One region of the Vibrio sabulosilitoris genome, then DNA from elsewhere that is predicted to be linked to it. Evidence: predicted binding sites of a transcription regulator. Region 1 holds the regulator's gene; each other region holds the start of a gene.

Region 1 (3,292 bases):
GGCAAGCACATCAGCTACTTTGGCCCACAAGCCAACGACTTTCCTGCTTTGGAGCAGTTTTTTCGGCGCTATGGTGAAGAGGGACAAGGTGAGGTTCGGCGCTACCTGCACACCTTTGATGAGGCGGTGCCTTACAACCAGATGCCCGGCACATTTACCCCCTGGCAGCAGCTTGCCGATGACACCGATGTGTTGTTCTACGAGGGACTGCACGGTGGTGTGGTTGATGGTGAGGTCAACGTCTCCAAACACGTCGACTTTCTGATTGGTATGGTGCCGATCGTCAACCTAGAGTGGATCCAGAAATTTGTCCGTGACACCCGCGATCGTGGTCACTCGCGAGAGGCGGTGACGGACTCTATCGTTCGTTCAATGGATGATTACCTTAACTACATCACGCCGCAATTTTCGCGAACCCACATTAATTTCCAACGCGTGCCTACGGTCGACACCTCAAACCCACTCAACGCTAAGGGCATCCCTAGCCTAGATGAGAGTTTTGTCGTCATTCGTCTGCGTGGATTCAAGAATGTCGACTTCCCTTATCTGCTGGCGATGATTGATGGCTCATTTATGTCGCGCCACAACACCCTTGTAGTGCCAGGAGGTAAGATGAGTTTTGCGATGGAGTTGATCGTGCGTCCTATCCTGCAGCAACTGATCGAAACTGGGAAAATAGGATAACTGTGCTCAATCACCATACTGACTTCTCAGTACGTGATCAGGTGCACAAAATATGGGTGAATTTCGGTCAACTTACCCCATCAAAATCAAGAAATCGTCACCGAAAAACGGTACTATCTCGTATGAATTACAAGATAGCTTGCAGCATGTGTCGTGAACACATATGCTACTATCCTAGTCAAGGCTTAGCGCAATATGGATAGCAGCAAGCATACCCTGCAGAGGAAGATATATTTATGGTTCTAGGTAAACCTCAAACCGACCCAACGTTAGAATGGTTCTTGTCACACTGTCATATTCATAAGTACCCATCTAAGAGCACGCTGATTCACGCTGGTGAAAAAGCAGAAACTTTATACTACATCGTAAAAGGCTCTGTAGCAGTACTTATCAAAGATGAAGAAGGTAAGGAGATGATCCTTTCTTACCTTAACCAAGGTGATTTCATTGGTGAACTTGGTCTCTTCGAAGAAGACCAAGAGCGTACTGCTTGGGTACGTGCTAAATCACCATGTGAAGTTGCGGAGATCTCATTCAAGAAATTCCGCCAGCTGATTCAAGTCAACCCAGATATCCTAATGCGCCTTTCTGCGCAGATGGCAAGCCGCCTTCAGGTGACTAGCCAAAAAGTAGGTGACTTGGCATTCCTTGACGTCACTGGCCGCATTGCACAGACGCTACTTAACCTAGCGAAACAACCTGATGCAATGACTCACCCAGACGGCATGCAGATCAAGATCACTCGTCAAGAGATTGGTCAGATTGTTGGCTGTTCTCGTGAGACGGTAGGTCGTATCCTGAAGATGTTAGAGGAGCAGAACCTGATTTCTGCCCACGGTAAAACTATTGTAGTTTACGGCACGCGCTAAGCAAACCGCTGTAAAACATCCAACACCAAGCCTCCTCGGCTTGGTGTTTTTTATGCCCTTGCCAATCCCCCAGCAGGGGCATAGTTATCGATCAGTACTCTCAAATATCTTATCTGCCGATGCGGCAACAAAGCCGGAATAAAGCCCGCCACTCAAGGTTGGGTAACGCTTAGCAAACTCGTAAAACCCTCCGGGTATCTCAAACTGTCCCTCATCAAACGCCACCATGACTTTATCAGCCATGGTTGACGACTGCTCGAGCAACACATCCGGTGAGCCTTTGACCTCACCACCGGCTTGATTGATGATGAACCCAGCGTCGATTAGGTGCTGATTAACCTCACTCACCTCTCCAAAGCGCTTGAGCTGGTTAACATTGACCGTAAAGTGATTGGCGCCATAGCCGTGTGCGGCCAACCAAGCCGCATATTCACTCTCCTGAGCTAACTGCTGATAATCACGGTAACTGAGTGACCATAAGCGCCCCGCATAAAGGAACTCTGCACCGTTTAGTTTATCCACTTCGATCTGCGCGATTAACTTGGCCACAATCGCTTGCAGCGACTCGGAGCACTCTTGCACCTTGAGTTCACTGATAAACACCTTAGGCAGAGTTGGGTCTGAGTGCTCATAATGTTTAGCAACCAGCTTCTTGGCGTTAAATAGATAGTCACCGCCAGGCTCATAACCCAGAGCCAAAAACGGCCTAGCCAGCGTCTCAAGACCAACCGGGTCAAGATCAAACGTTCTCAGTGCTATATGGTCGTTAATAAGTGGTGCGTCTTCTTCAAGTAACTGATGAATACGCGCCGCTGAGGGGCAAAGGCGAGCCGTGTAGTCGCGCCATAGCCACTCAAACAGTGCGGTAACACAATTTTCAGGATGCATATAACCTCCTATCACTGGCATCAAATAACAAAACGCCGCGCCAAGTACCTAGTCTAAATCATCGAGATAAATACCAGGGCTAAGCGTTGCAGGCAGCACTGGCGCATCCCCTTCCATCGAGGCCATCGGGTAAGCGCAGTAATCCGCGGCATAATAGGCACTCGGGCGTAAGTTACCCGATGCGCCAGGACCGCCAAACGGCGCGTCGCCACTGGCACCAGTTAGGGGGCGGTTACGATTCACGATCCCAGCACGGATATGGTCAATAAAGTAATCCCACTCACCATCATCGGTTGAAATCAATCCCGCCGATAAGCCATAGCGAGTCTGATTAGCGATCGCCACAGCGCGCTCTAAATTATCGTAACGGATCACCTGTAGCAGTGGCCCAAAGTACTCCTCATCGGGCAGCGCACCTATCGCTGTCACATCGATAATACCCGGAGAGACAAATGCATAGCCCAAGGACTTAGCCTGCAGCAGTGACTGCCCTCCCATCGATATCAGTTTATCTTGCTGCTCAAGGATTCGCTCGGCGGCTTGCGAGGAAATTTGTGGCCCCAAAAACGGAGCCGATTCATCGAACGGTGACCCGATAGTCAGCTTGCTTGTCGCCTTAACAACCACCTTGAGCAGCTCATCGCCGCGATCACCATACGGCACAATCAATCGTCGCGCGCAGGTGCACCTCTGCCCTGCACTCAAAAAAGCCGACTGCAGTATCGTGTACACGCTCGATGTTCGATCACCAAACTGACTTGAGACCACCAGCGGATTATTCCCACCCATCTCAAGTGCCAACATTTTCTCCGGCTGACCTGCAAACTGGCGATGCAACAAGTGCCCAGTAT
Region 2 (3,292 bases), 540 kb from region 1:
CATCACGCATCTTTTCAAACAGCGCAAGGTTCTCTTCAGCGCTGCGATCGCGATAAGGACTCGGCTTACCTGGTGCAGTCAGCGTACCACGATACTCGCGGATCTCATCTGGGGTTAGCTCTTCAACATAAGCCAAGCCCTTTTCGATCAGCTCAACCGCGTAGCCGTAGAGCTTGTCAAAGTAGTTTGATGAGTAACAGATGTCGCCCGACCAATCAAAGCCCAACCAGCTCACGTCGTTCTTGATCGACTCAACGTATTCCACGTCTTCTTTTTCTGGGTTGGTATCATCAAAGCGAAGGTTACACTGACCTTGGTAGTCCTGAGCAATTCCGAAATTCAAGCAAATCGATTTCGCGTGACCAATGTGCAGGTAGCCGTTTGGCTCCGGTGGAAAACGCGTGTGAACATGATTATGTGTTCCGTCGGCCAGATCTTTATCAATGATTTGGCGAATGAAATTCGATGGACGAGTTTCAGTTTCACTCATCAAGAGTACCTCAATCTTTTAATTATCTTCTCAAGCCCCTTTTTTAGGGCGTATCCACTAATAATCCATGATTCTGCGGTCAAACACAACCAAATATACCCAAGTAACCCAAAGATGTAGTTTCAACCCATCCCCAAGTGACCTCAAGATGCCGCTTCAAAAACAAAATGAGCCCCTAAAGGGGCCCATCGCTTAAAATGAAACTCACCAATTACTGTGGCAAAGGCACTGCCGACAAGTCTTCATCAACTGGAATATTCTTCATTTCACCGGCGACAATCTCGGCTAGGGGGCCCAAGATAACCTGAACGTTATTGGCGCCTAATTTCACCACACCCATGGCACCCAGATCTTTGAGTGTCTTCTCGTTGATTACGCTTGTATCTCTGATGATTAAGCGCAGACGAGTGATACACGCATCAATGCCCTGCACGTTTTGATGACCACCCAGTACCTTAAGGTATTGCTTTGCAAGCTCAGATGCATTCTCAGAGCCCGTCTCAGCTGAGGCTTCTTCATCTTCACGTCCGGGTGTTTTAAGACCAAACTTCAGGATTGCGGTACGGAACACCGCGTAGTAAACACCAAAGAACACTAGGCCTTGAAGTATCAACATGTACCAATTGACTGCAAGAGGGTTACGCGTTGATAGCACCATATCCACCAAACCGGCAGAGAAGCCAAAACCGGCAATCCACTGCATCGAGGCAGCGACAAACACCGACACACCGGTGAGCAATGCATGCAGTACATAAAGCACTGGCGCAAGGAACATAAACGAAAACTCAAGAGGCTCTGTAACGCCAGTAAAGAATGAAGCAAAACCTGCTGCCAGCATAATAGAGGCAACTTTGTTTTTATTCTCTGCCTTTGACGTGTGATAGATAGCCAGCGCTGCGCCTGGTAGGCCAAACATCATAATTGGGAAGAAGCCAGCCTGATACATACCGGTCACACCGACAACCGCCGTGCCTTCGGCAAGAGATTTTGCGCCACCAAGGAAGTTTGGAATGTCATTTATACCCGCTACATCAAACCAAAATACCGAGTTCAATGCATGGTGCAGACCTACAGGGATCAACAAACGGTTAAAGAAGGCATAGATACCCGCTCCCACCGAGCCCATGCCCTGGATCGATTCACCAAAGTTTACCAGTCCACCATAAATACTTGGCCAAACGTACATCAAAACAAATGCAATCAGGATACCAGCGAATGAGGTCAGGATAGGCACCAAGCGCTTGCCAGAGAAGAAGGCCAAGGCTTTATGCAGCTCAACGGTGGAGAAACGGTTGTAGATCTCGGCAGAGATAACACCAACCAGAATACCGACAAACTGGTTCTCAATCTTAGAGAACGCAGCTGGCACTTGTGATAGGTCAATACCCTGTATCTGAGCAACCGCTCCAGGAGAAAGCAAGGTGGTCACAACCAAGAAGCCAACAAAGCCCGCCAGCGCCGCAGCGCCATCTTTGTCTTTTGACATTCCATACGCCACACCGACAGCAAACAATACCGACATATTGTCGATGATCGCGGCGCCTGCCTTAATCAAAAAGGCGGCCAAAGCGCTGTTTGCCCCCCAACCTTGAGGATCAATCCAATAACCGATACCCATGAGTATCGCCGCTGCTGGTAAGGTTGCTACTGGCACCATCAGTGCCTTACCTACCTTTTGAAAATAACCGAGAATGTTCACCGTCTGTTCCCCCTGTCAAATTACCGTATTCCGTATAAAGGACTTTTTTTAGTCGCTCAATTTAGTCCATTTCAGTTTAAGGCGATAAATTCGCCTCGCAAATTAAAACCGTGCTAAATGTGATTACAATCACCTGTAAAGGGTGAAAAATCGGGTTTATGCTAGCCAGATCATAAAACTTATTTTAAGATACAAATTAACGCAACATTTTACGTATAGTAGTTAACTAGCCAGATGATATTCATTAGTAAATTACTGAATATTATGGGCATATATGAATTAGGCTAAGATTACGATTGATGATCTTAGCAAAACCTATACACTGCCCGATAGCGCTTTAGCGCCTCGCTGGCTAACATACATAATTCGTAGCGTGAGTAAAGTGGCTTTATCGCTGATACCAAGCTGCTGATACCGGGCTAAAGCAGCCTGCACTTGCCAACGTCCCTCGCTCATTCGCTGATTAAACAAAGGATTTACTCATGTTCGCGCTCACCAACTGTAAAATCTTCACGGGTACTGACGTCTTGACCCACCACGCAGTGCTTATCGAGGGGGGTCACATCGCAGGGCTATGCATACAAGACGACATTCCAGTCGACACACCTTGCATGAACCTCGACGGCGCCAACCTCAGCCCAGGCTTTATCGATTTGCAACTTAATGGCTGTGGTGGTGTGATGTTCAATGATCAAATTACCCCTGAGACGCTGCACATCATGCACCAAGCCAATCTCAAATCAGGCTGCACCAGTTTCCTACCTACACTGATCACCTCATCAGATCAGGACATGCGCCAAGCCGTCGCCGTCGCGCGAGATTACCACAATCAGCATCAAAATCACTCTCTTGGTTTGCATCTCGAGGGGCCATATCTGAATGTGGCCAAGAAAGGCATTCATAATGTTGACTTTATTCGTCCGTCTACCGATGCCATGATCGATTACATTTGTGATAATGCCGATGTAGTGCGTAAGGTTACCCTCGCGCCTGAGCACAATAATTCTGACCATATTAAGCGCCTAAACCAAGCGGGCATTGTCGTCGCGATTGGCCATACCAATGCCACCTATCGAGAGGCGGTGGACAGTTTTGCTGACGGA
Region 3 (3,292 bases), 180 kb from region 1:
TCTAGGTGTACTTCAGCTTCTACAGTTGGGTTACCACGTGAATCGATGATTTCACGACCTAGCACTTTAACGATCTTAGACATTAATGTTTCCTCTCGTTTTAAAATTAAATGTCAAATTTAAAGGCAACAGCTAGTCCCGCTGCTGCCTACATCCTTTTATTTACTTCTCAAATTCACCGCGCTGGTATTGACCAGCGGCTTTAACGAAGCCTGCGAATAGTGGGTGACCATCGCGAGGCGTCGAGGTAAATTCTGGGTGGAACTGAGCCGCAACAAACCATGGGTGTGCTGGGTTTTCAATCATTTCCACCAGCTTCTTGTCTGCTGACAGACCAGAAACTTTAAGACCGGCTTTTTCGATCTTCGGACGAAGGACGTTGTTCACTTCGTAACGGTGACGGTGACGCTCATGGATGGTTGCGCTGCCGTAAAGCTCACGAGCTTTGGTGCCTTTCTCTAGGTGACATAGCTGTGAGCCAAGGCGCATTGTGCCGCCAAGGTCTGAGGTTTCGGTACGTTCTTCAACTTTACCTTCGCCATCAACCCATTCCGTGATCAAGCCTACCACAGGGTACTTAGTCTCTTTATTAAATTCTGTTGAATGTGCACCAGTAAGACCAGCCACATTACGAGCGTACTCGATAAGAGCCACTTGCATACCTAGACAGATGCCAAGGTATGGAATGTTGTTCTCACGTGCGTATTGCGCCGCGCGAATTTTACCCTCAACACCACGGTCGCCAAAGCCACCTGGTACCAAGATAGCGTCTAGGTCTGCTAGCGCTTCTTCGCCTTTGCTCTCAACATCTTGTGAGTCAACGTACTTAATCTTCACGCTTAGACGGTTCTTAAGACCTGCGTGCTTTAGTGCTTCGTTCACTGACTTGTAAGCATCTGGCAATTCGATGTACTTACCCACCATACCGATAGTCACTTCAGCGGTTGGGTTCGCTTCTTCGTAGATTACCTGTTCCCACTCAGAAAGGTCAGCCTCTGGCGCGTTAATGCCAAAGCGAGCACACACTAGGTCATCAAGACCTTGTGATTTAATCAATTGAGGGATCTTGTAGATAGAATCTACGTCCTTCATTGAGATTACCGCTTTCTCTTGAACGTTACAAAACAGAGCGATCTTCTTACGCTCGTTGGCTGGAATCGCACGATCAGAGCGGCAAACTAGAATATCAGGTTGGATACCAATAGACAGCAATTCTTTTACAGAGTGCTGAGTTGGCTTCGTTTTCACCTCGCCAGCAGCGGCAAGGTAAGGCACAAGAGTCAGGTGCATAAACATCGCGCGCTCGCGACCTAGCTCAACGGCTAGCTGACGGATAGCTTCCATAAATGGCAGTGACTCGATGTCACCCACTGTGCCACCAATTTCAACGATCGCGACATCGTGGCCTTCACCACCAGCGACTACGCGGTCTTTAATAGAGTTAGTGATGTGAGGGATAACCTGAATGGTTGCACCTAGGTAATCACCACGACGCTCTTTAGCAAGGACGTCAGAGTAGACACGACCGGCTGTAAAGTTGTTACGCTTGGTCATCTTGGTACGAATGAATCGTTCATAGTGACCAAGGTCAAGGTCAGTCTCAGCACCATCTTCCGTCACGAATACTTCACCGTGTTGAATCGGGCTCATGGTGCCTGGGTCAACGTTGATGTACGGGTCGAGCTTCATGATCGTCACTTTAAGACCACGAGCTTCTAGAATCGCTGCAAGAGATGCTGCTGCAATGCCTTTACCTAGAGAGGATACAACCCCGCCAGTAACAAAAATGTAATTTGTCGTCATGTTTAACCTGAAATTGGTTGAATGAGGGAAATGGAAGTCATCTGGACGGGACGAAAATATACCAGAAGACCCTTACCGCCACAACGTGAAATCTATCACAGTGGATTTTTAAGTTTTTTGCTTCAAATCAAACTCGTAACCTTGATGTGGTAAACGCTGCGCTTGACAGTTATTGACCACCGCGCTGTAATTTAACCTCAACCCACAGCGCCTCCATTTGATCCAATGTCATTGTATTCAGTGATTTACCCTGAATTTCTGCCAGCTTTTCAACCGCTTTGAAGCGCTCAACAAACTTTTGATTAGCTTTGCCAAGCGCCACTTCTGGATTGGTATCCAGATGGCGTGAGAGGTTGATTACAGCGAACATCAGATCGCCCAGCTCCATCTCAACTTTGTCGCTATCAGGGTTCACCTGCAGCGCCTCTTCCATGACTTCTTCTATCTCTTCCTGCACTTTTTCTACCACAGGTCCCAGCGAGTGCCAGTCAAAACCGACCTTAGCACACTGCTTTTGGATCTTTGTGGCACGCGAAATTGCCGGCAGAGATTTTGGTATTGAGTCTAGGATACTTTGCCCAGCTTTGCCTATCTGAGCCTTCTCTTTTGCCTTCTCGGCTTCCCAATTGGCGCTGATCTCTTCCTCACTGGCAAACTCAACATCGGAGAATACGTGCGGGTGACGACGAGTCAGCTTCTCATTAACCGTCTCAACCACATCTGAAAAATCAAACAGCTGATGCTCTTTGGCTAGCTGGCTGTAAAAAATCACTTGAAATAGTAGATCGCCAAGCTCCTCTTTGAGGTTGTCCCAGTCGCGATTTTGGATTGCATCCACCACCTCATAAGTTTCTTCGATGGTGTGGGGCACAATAGTGTCAAAGCTCTGCTTGAGATCCCAAGGGCAGCCTGTTTGTGGGTCGCGCAGTTGGCTCATGATCTGCTCTAGCTGTTCAATCGGGTGGCTCATGGTTGGTTCCTTAAAATAGAAAAAGCGAGCAGAAATGCCCTGCCCGCTTAAAAAAGAAGTTTTAGGTTATTTAGCCAAGACGCTTGACCGACATAACATCTTTGATCTGCTCGACCCGGGTGATCACCCGCGATAAGACCTCGATATTGGTCACTTCAAGATCAAAGTCCATGATCGACAACTGCTTGCGATAGTCGACACGGCTTTTCATGCTGCTGACCTTAACCTTCTCATTAGCAAACAGTGAGGTGATGTCTTTGAGCAGGCCACCACGCTCCATTGCCTCCACGCGCATGGTCAATACATACGAGCCAACAAAGCCGGCCCCCCAGACGGTATCGATGATCCGCTCGGGCGCATGGTGACTCAGCTCCTCGAGCTGCTCACAGTCACTGCGGTGCACCGAGATACCACGTCCTTGAGTAATGTAGCCCTTGATCGCATCGCCTGGAATTGGCTGGCAACAGCGCGCGAGATGGGTCATCAAGTTATCCACCCCTTCAACCACGACTGCGTCTT
Region 4 (3,292 bases), 590 kb from region 1:
TGAGAGCGGCCGGCGATGCCAAACGTTCCATGTGGGCTACCCTTTGGGGGGGGATTGTTAATGCTATCCTAGATCCGATCTTTATTTTTGCTCTTGATATGAATGTGGAGGGGGCAGCCACTGCCTCGGTAGTGGCGCGCTTTACCGTGTTCTATTTTTCACTCATGCCCCTTATTCGTGTGCACAACTTGGTTGCCATACCTTCTTATACCCATTGGCTGGGGCATCTAAAACCGGTCCTCGCCATCGCTATCCCGGCGATTATCACCAATACAGCCACCCCAATTGGCAATGCGATCGTCACCTCGGCCATGGCACAGTTTGGCGAGGATTTTGTCGCTGGGTTCGCCGTGATTGGTCGCTTGACTCCGGTGTGTTTTGCGGTGATTTTCGCACTATCTGGCGCTGTAGGGCCGATCATAGGACAGAATTTTGGTGCAGAGCGATTCGACCGGGTTGAGGAGACCCTCAAGAACTCGTTGCTAGTCACAATCGTCTATACGCTAGTGGTGTGTGTCGTGCTGTACTTTGTTCAAGATTGGATTGTATTAATCTTTAGCCTCGAGGGTGACGCCGCATCAGTGATTGTCGCGTTTTGCACCTTTGTTGCGATCAGCTTTATCTTCAATGGCACCCTATTTGTCGCCAATACCTCATTTAACAGCCTAGGCAAGCCACTCTATTCAACCGCATTAAATCTAGGTAAAGCGAGTCTGGGAACCATTCCTTTTGTCCATTTTGGTGCCCAGTGGTTTGGTGCCTTAGGCGTTATGTATGGGCAAGCGGTTGGTACGGTAGTGTTTGGTTTGCTCGCGCTGGTGGTACTGCGTAAACACCTTAGCGATGTCGCCAAAGGCGAGGAGCCTCAGTTGGAAGAAGAGCTACAAATCACTTGTGTGAACAACCAGCCATTTTGTAGTCATGATGCCTTGGTTATTGATGAGGTTCATCTAGCGGTAGATGAGTTGGAGCAAGAGTTGCCGCGCACGTCCGAGTGAAGGCAGAGCGGTCAATGTTGATACCCTGGTGCGAATGTTGTGATGCCAATCGATTAGGCGTGAAAGTCATACTCACACTCCTCTGTGGGCTGGGAGCTTGATCACGAAAATCTACGGGTGGAGGGTCTACAGTGAAGCCATCGTAGCGATGAGCTCACATCAATCACTGAGTGAGCCGCTTTCAAACCTTCTTTTAATAAGGAGCCCTTATGACACAGCCTGTTTTTCATTTAGGCATCACAGCCGACGACCTTGCGGGCGCAACCCTTGCGATCATTCCTGGCGATCCGGCCCGGGTTGAGAAAATTGCCCAACAGATGGAGCAGCCGACCTTTCTTGCCAGCCATCGAGAATATACGCTTTATCGTGCACTACTGGATGGAAAGCCTGTTGTGGTCTGTTCGACAGGCATTGGCGGCCCGTCGACCTCAATAGCCGTGGAAGAGCTTGCCCAGCTAGGGGTCAATACCTTCTTACGCGTAGGAACGACGGGGGCGATTCAGCCACATGTTCAAGTGGGTGACATGATAGTGACCACCGCTTCAGTCAGATTAGATGGGGCAAGCTTACATTTTGCGCCAATGGAATTCCCAGCGGTCGCTGATTTCGCCGTCGCCAGTGCGATGAAAGCGGCAGCGGAGGAGAGTGGGGCTAATGTGCACCTTGGCGTCACTGCCTCAAGCGACACCTTCTACCCTGGGCAGGAGCGTTATGACACCTTCTCTGGTCGCGTGGTCAAGCGCTTCCAAGGCTCGATGCAAGAATGGCAAGATATGGGGGTGTTAAACTTTGAAATGGAGTCGGCAACGCTGTTGACCATGTGTGCCAGCTCTGGCCTCAAAGCGGGTTGTGTGGCGGGCGTGATAATCAATCGTACCCAAAAAGAGACGCCAGATCACGACACACTTAAGCTGGCTGAGACGCGCTCGATTGAGGTCGTGGTAGAAGCGGCGCGCAAAATGCTTAATTAACGACTCTTTAAGCCACTAGCCTTTAAGTCACTGGTCTTTAAGTTTCCACTCTGTAAGCACCTTTGTGCAACAAAAAGCATCAAAGATAAAAATACCCCTTCCCATGGAGGCATTTAAGGGAAGGGGGAGAAACTCGATTGGTAGCCAAAGCCTGCTGGTGGTCGTTTCGATCTTAGCTAGGCACCTCGTTGTTCGTTTGGGCGCCGTTATGCTAGAGAGCGGCGGTGACGGGCTCAACCTCAGTCAAGGGTTGGTAGATCTGCTCGGAAAAGGACTTGAGGATATTATCATACACATCGGAAATAGCGGTCGAGATCTCGCTGGTCAAACCATAAAGTGTATTGGCATCTATTGCCTCTAACTCAGACTCACTGATCTCATTCAGCTTAGTCATGGCGGTTTGGCACTGCGACGTAAAGGCGATATCTGGGTCAATGATTTTAAGCCGATTCATACGCTGTAAGATGTGCCCGCAGTAGTAACGTACTTGATCGGATGCACAAGACGTATCTTGCTCTTGAATAGCGATACGCAGACGCGTCAGTGTCTCCATAGCATCAAGCACGGCTTGCCAGTTGTAGTGGTAGGTTTCATAGAGATCATCACGGCCTGACTCCGCCAGCCACGCCAATACGACATCATCGAGCAGGTACATGCAGTGGCGGATCACTTTGCCATGCACCATTTGATTCTTGGCCACCGAGACGTCTTGCCACTGGTTAAGCATTGCCTTAACTTTGATTTCCAATACCCGGTACAGCGGTTTACTCTCAAACTGAGCATCATCGACCAGCTGGGTCACCCGCCGGATAAGCTCTGCCTCAACCTGTTGTAATACCGTGTAATCCGCCTCTTTGCGCAGCTTAACTTTGTGTGACAGCCCTCGGTGCTGACGGCAAAGCAACAGTACCTGACGCATATTCATCACTAAGTGATAGCGACGTGCCGATAGCGTAGAATTTTGCTTGGAGAGAAACAACAACAGCGCAATGATGCTGATCGAGATAACAATCGAGATAACAACGAACATAGCCAACCCTCCGAAAAAACATCCATACTCTAACTTAAGCATTTACCATGCCAGAAATTAAAGTTAATTAAATCAATTTGTTAGTATATTTTCGTTGTGGAGCTTGCACTGAAGTGGTGCGGTATTGCATGGAAATAGAGGCGAGAGTCGAGATCGGGCTTTGCCCTGCGAGAGGCGAGGGGAGTGCGTTGTGCTGTCGGGTGAAAAGCTAAACTCCTCAAGGTTTTATTAATCATCCATTTGAAAAAGAACTGACACTGTCACGTCAATCCCGAAAGATTTTCTCGCCTCTC

The links. Region 1 encodes CRP, which controls carbon source genes, mostly activating them, when cyclic AMP is high. Its sites were predicted from a motif close to TGTGANNNNNNTCACA; they were not measured.
Region 2: the regulator CRP is predicted to act here: its motif matches at 2,308-2,323, upstream of nagE (N-acetylglucosamine-specific PTS transporter subunit IIBC).
Region 3: the regulator CRP is predicted to act here: its motif matches at 1,888-1,903, upstream of ACZ5R2_RS15750 (CTP synthase).
Region 4: the regulator CRP is predicted to act here: its motif matches at 1,089-1,104, upstream of udp (uridine phosphorylase).

What each region holds. Positions count from the first base shown of each region.
Region 1 is NZ_AP029599.1:132,021-135,312, forward strand. It holds gene ACZ5R2_RS00800 (phosphoribulokinase) at 1-684, shown strand, start outside; gene crp (cAMP-activated global transcriptional regulator CRP) at 921-1,553, shown strand; gene ACZ5R2_RS00810 (2-oxoadipate dioxygenase/decarboxylase family protein) at 1,638-2,441, opposite strand; gene astD (succinylglutamate-semialdehyde dehydrogenase) at 2,490-3,292, opposite strand, start outside.
Region 2 is NZ_AP029599.1:3,009,091-3,012,382, forward strand. It holds gene glnS (glutamine--tRNA ligase) at 1-490, opposite strand, end outside; gene nagE (N-acetylglucosamine-specific PTS transporter subunit IIBC) at 702-2,189, opposite strand; gene nagA (N-acetylglucosamine-6-phosphate deacetylase) at 2,672-3,292, shown strand, end outside.
Region 3 is NZ_AP029599.1:3,368,933-3,372,224, forward strand. It holds gene eno (phosphopyruvate hydratase) at 1-83, opposite strand, end outside; gene ACZ5R2_RS15750 (CTP synthase) at 163-1,803, opposite strand; gene mazG (nucleoside triphosphate pyrophosphohydrolase) at 1,973-2,773, opposite strand; gene relA (GTP diphosphokinase) at 2,844-3,292, opposite strand, start outside.
Region 4 is NZ_AP029599.1:2,958,858-2,962,149, reverse strand. It holds gene ACZ5R2_RS13925 (MATE family efflux transporter) at 1-998, shown strand, start outside; gene udp (uridine phosphorylase) at 1,208-1,969, shown strand; gene ACZ5R2_RS13915 (hypothetical protein) at 2,181-2,999, opposite strand.